Regions from separate parts of the Pseudonocardia sp. CA-142604 genome, predicted to be linked through region 1. Evidence: riboswitches for the same ligand, from Rfam matches in the RefSeq annotation. Region 1 holds a riboswitch; the other holds the start of a gene.
The links. Region 1 has a riboswitch for S-adenosylmethionine ahead of ACQPZQ_RS16950 (FAD-dependent oxidoreductase). Riboswitches for the same ligand answer to the same signal wherever they lie in the genome.
Positions count from the first base shown of each region.

Region 1 (4,323 bases):
GTTCGCTTCGTCCTCGGGTCCGTCCTCCCACCTCGGCCCTTGCGTCACCGCGGCGGCGATCCTCCCCAGCTCCTCTGCGTGGTCGGGATGCGCTCGTTGGTAATCCCCCGTGAGCAGAGCTCGATACTTCGTCTGATCCCAGAGCTGATGTTCGCTTTTCCGGCCATACGTGAGCTGTGATTCCCCCCGAGTTCCGACGTCCAGCAGGTGGTCTATTCCTGCAGTCTGCGCCTCTTCGCTCAGTCCCCTTTTGCCCGAGTTGGCGGCGAGCAGCATGCCGGCACCGGCGACGTCGCTGGCCGCTACATGCGGCGTGTTCGTGTGGGCGACGGCGTCGTACACGATCCGAGCGATCCTGTCCGTCATCCGCAGTCCTGCTGGGTGAGGACTGGTCGTGTTCGGGTTCTTCTGCCTGTATCTCGGCAACCTGGCGGCGCCCTTTGCCCGGGGAGCATCGACGGATTCGTCGCGTACGGTCCCGGGATCGGCCCTGTCGGGTACTCGCTGCACCGGACGTACCTCGATGGAGTTGCCTTCCGCTGCCGCGCAATTGTTTTCCATCGCGCCGCCGCTCTCCATCGCGAACCGGGTCTCCATGCCGGCGCCCAGCGTCGTCACCAGGGCCCGGGCGGGAGAAGGCAGGACGTTCTGCACCGCAGGTCGCCGAACATGCTCGCTGTGGGCCAGTTCTTGCCGTCGGGCCTGGAAGACGTGCGTCACGGCGGCGTTGCCCGCCATGCGCTGCAGGCTGTGGAGCCCGGAGGCAGGGGTAGGTCGAGACGATCGGCGACTGTCGGACTGCTTGTGCGGGGTGTCGGCTCGCTTGTACTGCGCCTGCACGAGCAATCCTCCTCGAGGCCGGATCCGCTGGTGTCGAGGTTGCTCGGCGTCACGGGGACCGTGGTACGCGCGTCGCTGGTGGTGGTCGCGCTGGCAGCACGATTTCTGCCATCGCTCACCCGCGCCCCGTCGGATCCGGTCACGGCAGCCGGTCGTCACGCGTCGGATACGCGCGTGTTCGTCACATCCTTGACAGATCCATCGGGTCGTCGCCTACATTTGCTGTCGTCCATCCAGAGCGGCCGAGAGATCTGGCTCGTCGAAGCCGCAGCAACCATGTGCCTTACGGCGCCGGGTGCTAACGCCAGGATCGATGGGAGACATCGTGCGTCGATCGCACGCCCGGCCGGCGGTCATCCGCTCGTCGACGTGGTTGACGTCCACATGGTCGAAGCGTCGGCATGTTGATCTGTGCCGCACGCAGGCCGATCTTTGTCGCTGATTGACCCCGGCCTCCGGGCCAACCCGCGTCCCGTGCGCTGACGCGTAGGGGCGGTTTCCGGCGCGTCGCGTCAGATCTTCGTGAACGGTGGTTCCGGCGGTGCCGGACGAGCCGTGCGTCCACAGTGGACTCTCTATTGCTCGCGCTCCCTGCTGTCGTAGGAGGACGGTCATGCCGGCATTCCCGCATATCCCGGTGCAGCGCCGCTCGTCGAGATCGGCACGCACCGGCGTGGTCGATGTCGTGGTCATCGGCGGCGGTGTGGTCGGTGCGGCGGCTGCATGGCAGCTCGCCGGTCGCGATCGCGACGTGGTGCTGCTCGATCAACTCGAGACCGGCCGGGTGCGTGGTGTTCCGTACGGGTCGGCGGAGATCTACCGGCAGACCTATTCCTCGGCGCGGTACGTGCGGCTCGCCGCTGAGGCTCTGCCGCTGTGGCGGGAGGTGGAAGCCCAGACGGGCGCCGCGCTGCTGCAGATCACCGGGGGTGTCGACCACGGCGACCCGCGAGGCACGAGAGTGCTTGCCGAATCCCTTGCCAAGCACGGCATCGCCCACGAGTGGCTCGATCCCGACGAGGCATCGGCCCGGTGGCCGGGGATGGTGTTCAGCGGCCCGGTGCTGTACCAGCCGGACCGCACCGGCCGCATTCATGCAGGCCAGGCCGTCGCCGCTCTGACCGCCGCCGCCGTCGCGCATGGGGCGGTGGTCAAGCGTTCCACACCGGCGACGGCGATCGCGGTGCGCGGCGACGATCTCGTCGAGGTCGCGACGCCACGTGGTCCTGTTCGCGCTCGCCGGGCGGTGGTGGCGGTCGGAGCCCGCACCGCGGAATTGCTGGACGGGCTCGTCGAGCTGCCCAGGCTCCGGGTGACGCAGGAGCAGCCCACGAACTTTCCGCTATGGGGCGGCGCCGGTTCGTTTCCTGCGCGCCAGGTCGCATGGCCGACGTTCGTCCATCACGTTGCTCCGGAGGACGGCTGGCCCGGGAGCGTCCACGGCACGGCCACTGCCGAGGGCTGTGTGAAGCTCGGGTTCCGCGGCGTGGGGCCGGAGATGCATCCGGACCGGCCGTCGTTCGCGCCGGACCCGGCGCAGCTGCGCAGACTGCAGGAGTACGTGGCCGCCTTCCTGCCGGGCCTTGACCACCGGGTGCCCCAACCGCTCGGCTGTACCCGCACCTCCACGCCGGACGAGAGATTCGTGCTGGACACGGCTGGCCCTCTCGTCGTCGGCGCGGGGTTCTCGAGCCACGGCTTCGCGTTCGCTCCGGCGCTGGGGCGAGTGCTCGCCGACCTCTCCACCGGCGCGATGGACCGCGCCCCTGCGGCGGCCGCTCGATGAGCTCTCCGGCGCTGGAGGTCCGTCACGTCGCCTACACCGATCCGCTCGTGGTCCCGATGCTCACCGAGCTGGATCACGAGTACACGACCCGCTACGGACACTCGCTCGGCGACATCGGCGAGGAGATGCGCCGTCGACCGCAGGAGTTCGGCGCACCGGACGGCGGGCTGATCCTCCTGCTCGCCGGCGGCGATCCGGTGGCGGGTGGCGCCTTCCGCCGCTTCGACGACCGCACGGCAGAGCTCAAGCGGATCTGGACGCACTCCGCGCACCGCCGCCGGGGTCTGGCCCGACGGGTGCTCAGCGAGCTCGAGCGGGAGATCGCTGCACGCGGGTACCGGCGGATCTACCTGACCACCGGACCGCGGCAGCCGGAGGCCAAGGGCCTCTACCTGGCCACGGGCTACTCGCCGCTCTACGACCCGGGGTTGCCGGCCGAGCAGATCGGCAAGCACCCCTTCGAGAAGGAAGTGAGCTCTCGATGAGCGCAGCTCCCGACACCGCAACCGTGATCACGAACGGCCGACCGAGGGGCGCCGAGGACCTCGACGAACGGCTCGTCGTGGTGCCGGCCCGGCACCCGTGGCGCTGGGCGGCCACGGTCGTCGTCGCGGTGCTGCTCGCGATGGCGATCAACGCGCTCGTCACCAACCCCGCGTGGGACTGGCCCACCGTCGGGCAGTTCCTCTTCGCGCCGTCGATCCTGCGGGCGGTCGCGCTGACTCTGCAGCTGACGGTGCTCGGGATCGTCATCGGTTTCGTCCTCGGCACGCTGCTCGCGCTCATGCGGCTCTCGCCGAATCCGCTGCTGCGCTCCGTCAGCTGGACCTACATCTGGATCTTCCGGTCCGTGCCGCTGATCCTGCAGCTGCTGTTCTGGTACAACCTGGCGCTGCTCTACCGCGCGATCAGCTTCGGAATCCCGTTCGGGCCCGCCTTCTTCTCGGTCGGCACGATGGACCTCGTCAGCCCCGTCACGGCCGCGGTGCTGGGGCTCGCGCTGCACCAGGCCGCCTACGCCGCCGAAGTGGTGCGTTCGGGCTTCCTCTCGGTGGACCAGGGGCAGCTCGAGGCGGCAGCGGCGCTCGGCATCCCGAAGCTGCGTCAGTTCCGCCGGATCCAGCTCCCGCAGGCGATGCGGACGATCCTGCCGACCGCGGGCAACGAGCTGATCGGGCTGGTCAAGGGCACGTCGGTCGTCTACATCATGGCCCTGTCGGAGCTCTTCTACCAGGTACAGGTGATCTACACGCGCAACGGGCGAGTCATTCCGCTGCTGCTCGTGGCGGCGATCTGGTACCTGGTGCTCACCACGGTGATGTCGATCGGTCAGTTCTACATCGAGCGTTATTACGCCCGGGGGGCGCTGCGAACCGTGCCACCGACGCCCGTTCAGCGGTTCCGGGCGGCGGCGCGCACCGGAATCGCCCTCCTGCGCAAGCGGGTGCCGGCATGACGGCCCCGGCCGCTGTCACGGCTGCCCCTCCCATGGTCGACCTGCGTGGGGTGCACAAGAGCTTCGGCGCGCTCGAGGTGCTGCGCGGCATCGACCTGACAGTGCGCGCAGGCGAGGTGACGGTCCTGCTCGGGCCGTCAGGGTCGGGCAAGTCGACCCTGCTGCGGGCGATCAACCACCTGGAGAAGGTCGATCGCGGGTTCGTGCGCGTCGACGGGGAGCTGATGGGCTACCGGCGGGT
Region 1 is NZ_CP192045.1:3,718,596-3,722,918, forward strand. Features, by position in the region: gene ACQPZQ_RS16945 (hypothetical protein) at 1-738, opposite strand, end outside; SAM riboswitch class I at 1,067-1,160, shown strand; gene ACQPZQ_RS16950 (FAD-dependent oxidoreductase) at 1,454-2,626, shown strand; gene ACQPZQ_RS16955 (GNAT family N-acetyltransferase) at 2,623-3,111, shown strand; gene ACQPZQ_RS16960 (amino acid ABC transporter permease) at 3,108-4,082, shown strand; gene ACQPZQ_RS16965 (amino acid ABC transporter ATP-binding protein) at 4,079-4,323, shown strand, end outside.

Region 2 (4,323 bases), 2.0 Mb from region 1:
GTAGCGTTCGTCGTGCTCATGGCTGCCCCGGCCGTCACCGGGGAGGAGGTGCTCGTCCTGCAGAACCGGTTGCTCTTCCAGCAGGCAGGCGCGCCCCCGGAGCAGGTCCAGGCCCAGATCGACTACGTACGCAATCTCAGTGGGCTGCTGCGGGCGCAGAACTACGACGCCGCCCGGCAGCTGTCCCGCGACCGCATCGCCCAGCAGACCTCTGCGCTGCCCGAGGACCAGCGTCCGAGCGCCGCGGAGCTCGAGGCCCAGCTCCCGGCAACGCCCGCGTACCGCGCTGTGCTCACCTACGACCCCGCGCCGGCCCTGCGGGCGCTGCAGGTGCCGGTGCTCGCCATCTTCGGCGCAAAGGACCTCCAGGTGCCACCGACCCAGAGTGAACCCGCGCTGCGGACGCTGCTCGCCGGCAAACCGGACGTGACGATCCGCACCTTCGCCGAGCTCAACCATCTGATGCAGCCGGCCACCACGGGCGCCATCACCGAGTACCCGACGATCGATACGACGATCGACTCCGAGGTGCTCAACCTGGTCACCAACTGGATGAGCGAGAGGTTCTGATGCCCGACGTCGACCCTGAGGAGTTCCGCAGGCTCGGTCACGCCGTCGTCGACTGGATCGCGGACTACCGAGCCGGCGTCGCCGACCGGCCCGTGCTACCCGACGTCCAGCCGGGATGGGTGCGCGAGCAGCTGACACCCACGCTGCTGGCCGCAGGCCTGCCCGAGGAGCCGCAGCCGCTCGCCGGCCTGCTCGACGAGATCGACCGCGTGGTGGTGCCTGCCACCACCCACTGGCAGCACCCCGGCTTCTTCGGCTACTTCCCGGCCAACGCCTCGCTGCACTCGCTGCTCGGCGACATGCTCTCCACCGGTCTCGGTGTACAGGGGATGCTCTGGGCCACCTCGCCCGCTGCCACCGAGGTGGAGCAGGTGCTGCTCGACGCCATGGCGGCCGCGCTCGGACTGGACCCGTCCTTCACGTTCGCAGGCGGCGGGGGCGGGTCGATCCAGGACTCCGCGTCGTCGGCTGCGCTCGTGGCGCTCCTCGCGGCCCTGCACCGCAGCAACCCGGACTGGCGGGAACGCGGCGTCGACGGCACGGAGCGCGTCTACGCCACGGCCGAGACGCACTCCGCACTCGCGAAGGCCGTGCGGGTCGTCGGGCTGGGCAAACAAGCGCTGCGGATCATCGAGCCGTCGCCGGGCTCGCTCGCGATGTCGCCCGACGCCCTGGCCGCCGCGCTCCGGGCCGACTCCGAGGCAGGGCTGCGGCCGGTTCTGGTCTGCGCCACCATCGGCACGACGGGAACCGGCGCGATCGACCCGGTGCGGGAGATCGCGCACGCGGCAGCCGAGCACGGAGCCTGGGTGCACGTCGACGCCGCGTGGGCCGGTGTGGCGGCGCTGTGTCCCGAACTCCGCCACCTGCTCGACGGCGTCGAACTCGTCGACTCGTTCTGCACGAACGCCCACAAATGGCTGCTCACGGCGTTCGACGCGTCGCTGTTCTGGGTGCGGGACGCCGCCGCGCTCCCGGCCGCGCTCTCGATCACTCCCGAGTTCCTCCGCAACGCCGCCTCGGAGTCGGGCTTCGTCGTGGACTACCGCGACTGGCAGGTGCCGCTCGGTCGCCGCTTCCGTGCGCTGAAGCTGTGGGCGGTCGTGCACGGCCACGGGCTGTCCGGTCTTCGGGCGCACATCCGCTCGCACCTCGCACTGGCCGAGAAGCTCGCCGGCCAGGTGCGCGAGGACCCCACGTTCGAGCTCGCGGCCGAGCCGTCGCTCGCACTGGTGTGCCTGCGTGTCGTCACGGGCGACGGGCCGGAGGCGGACGATCGCGCCACCCGCACCGTGCTCGAGCGCGTCAACGCCTCGGGCAGCGCGTTCCTCACCCACACCACGGTGGGCGGCCGCTATGTCATCCGGGTCGCCATCGGATCGCTGCTCACGGAGTCCTCGCACGTCGACGCGTTGTGGGAGTCACTTCGCGATGAGGCGGCGAAGGTCCTCGCGAACGATCCGGACGATCGTCGCGATCCCGGCCACTCCGAATCGACGCACGTCTAGCGGGCCGCGTCCCCGTTGCCGCCATCCTCCTGTGGCGGCGGCAACGGGCGGCTTGACGATCGATCGAACGCCGACGTAGCGTCGGTGACAGGTCATGAGTGCCAGCACCAAGCCCCGGCTCGCTGGCCGGCAACCCTCCTCCGCGGTGGGGTGCTCCGGGTGACGACCAGGCCGCCGGGCGGGGTGTCCGGTGGCAAGCGCGGACCCGCCTGCGTCGCCGGGTCCCCTCATGAGGAGACCATGTTGTCGCTCGTTCTTGCTCCCTCCGACATCTCGTCCACCACGTCACGCGAGCTTCCCCCGGTGGTGGGCAACGACCTCCGGGTGCCGCTGGTCACGGGCGGGAACGTGGCGTACGCCAACCTCGATCTCGCCGCCAGCGCGCCTGCCCTGCGCTCCGTGGCCGCCCACGTCGCCGACTTGCTGCCCTACTACGCGTCGGTGCACCGCGGCGCGGGCTACGCCTCCCAGGTCAGCACCGCGCTCCTCGAAGCAGCGCGCGCCACGGTCGGCGAGTTCGTCGGCGCCCGGCCCGAGGACGACGTGGTGGTGTTCACCCGCAACACCACCGACTCGCTGAACCTGCTCGCCGGGTGCGTGCCGGGCACCGTCCTGTGCCTGGACGTGGAGCACCACGCGAACCTGCTCCCCTGGCAGACCGGCGCCCACCAGGTGCTGCGGGCCGCCGACACCGTGGAGGAGACCCTCGCGGGCCTCGAGGCCGCCCTTGCATCGACGTCCGTGGCCCTGGTCGCCGTGACGGGCGCATCCAACGTCACCGGTGAGGTCCTGCCGCTGGACCGGATCGTCGAGATCGCCCACCGGTGGGGCGCTCGGGTGGTGGTCGACGCCGCCCAACTCGCGCCGCACCGCAGCATCGACATCGCCGAAACAGGCATCGACTACGTGGCTCTCTCCGGCCACAAGCTCTACGCCCCCTACGGTGCGGGCGTGATCGTCGGCCGGCGTGACTGGCTCGACGTGGGCACGCCGTACCTCGCGGGTGGTGGCGCGGTGCGGGAGGTCGAGGTGGACCACACGATCTGGGCCTCCGCCCCGCACCGGCACGAGGGCGGCACGCCGAACGTGCTCGGCGCGGCGGCGCTTGCACAGGCCTGCCGCACGCTCGCCCCGGTACTCGACGGAGCGGCGCTCGCGCACGAGCGCGCGCTCTCGGACCGGCTCGCGGCGGGTCTCGCCACCGTGCTGGAGGTGCGGACGTTGCGGATCTGGTCGGACAGCACCGAACGCGTCGCCGTGCAGAGCTTCTCCCTCCCGGCGCAGCACCCATCGGGACGGGTGGCCGCGTACCTGTCCGCCGAGCACGGGATCGGCGTCCGGGACGGCCGCTTCTGCGCCCACCCGCTGCTGCTCAGGCTCTGCGGGGAGAACGGCGAGGCGCTGCGCGCGAGCATCGGGATCGGCACCACCGAGGAACACGTGGATCGGCTGGTGGAGGCGCTCCGGCAGCTCGTCACGCAGGGCCCGGACTGGACCTACGGACGTGTCGACGGGCGGTGGGTGCCGACGCCCGACCCGCGCGACCACGATCCCCTCGGGGTCGTGGGCGACCTGGCTCTCGGCACGGGGGCCTCCGCCTGCAGCTCGGATTGAGCATCCCGATCCCGGCGACGTTGGACAGGCAAACCTAACAAGCAGCTATCCTCCTTTTCGATCACACATCGGGCGGGGAGGAGTGCTGCATGCGCGTCGTCGTGTTCGGCTACATGACGTGGGGCCATCGGACGTTGGACGCGGTACTCGCGGCCGGGCACGAGGTCCCCTTGGTCGTCACACACCCGGAGAGCGACAACCCGTACGAGACGATCTTCAACGACTCCGTGGCCGAGCTCGCGGCCAAGCACGGCATCCCCGTGCTGGTGCGCACCCGGGCCGACGACGCGGAGGTGGCGGAGCGAATCGGCGCCGCTGACGCGGACGTGATGGTCGTGTCGAACTGGCGCACGTGGCTGCCGCCCGCCGTCTTCTCCCTCCCCCGGCTCGGCACGCTCAACGTGCACGACGCCCTGTTGCCCGCCTACGCGGGCTTCGCGCCCCTCAACTGGGCGCTGATCAACGGGGAGCCCGAGGTCGGGGTCACCGCCCACATGATGGACGGCGACTTCGACGCCGGCGACATCGTGCTCCAGCGCGCCACCCCGGTCGGCGACGAGGACACGATCGTCGAGCTGTTCGACCGCACTCTGGCCATGTTCGGGCCGATCACCGTGGACGCACTGGAGCT
Region 2 is NZ_CP192045.1:5,743,044-5,747,366, forward strand. Features, by position in the region: gene ACQPZQ_RS26040 (alpha/beta hydrolase family protein) at 1-570, shown strand, start outside; gene ACQPZQ_RS26045 (aminotransferase class V-fold PLP-dependent enzyme) at 570-2,078, shown strand; SAM riboswitch class IV at 2,169-2,284, shown strand; gene ACQPZQ_RS26050 (aminotransferase class V-fold PLP-dependent enzyme) at 2,319-3,692, shown strand; gene ACQPZQ_RS26055 (methionyl-tRNA formyltransferase) at 3,782-4,323, shown strand, end outside.
Region 2: it holds a riboswitch for S-adenosylmethionine, as region 1 does, so the genes downstream of both, ACQPZQ_RS26050 (aminotransferase class V-fold PLP-dependent enzyme) here and ACQPZQ_RS16950 (FAD-dependent oxidoreductase) in region 1, are expected to answer to the same signal.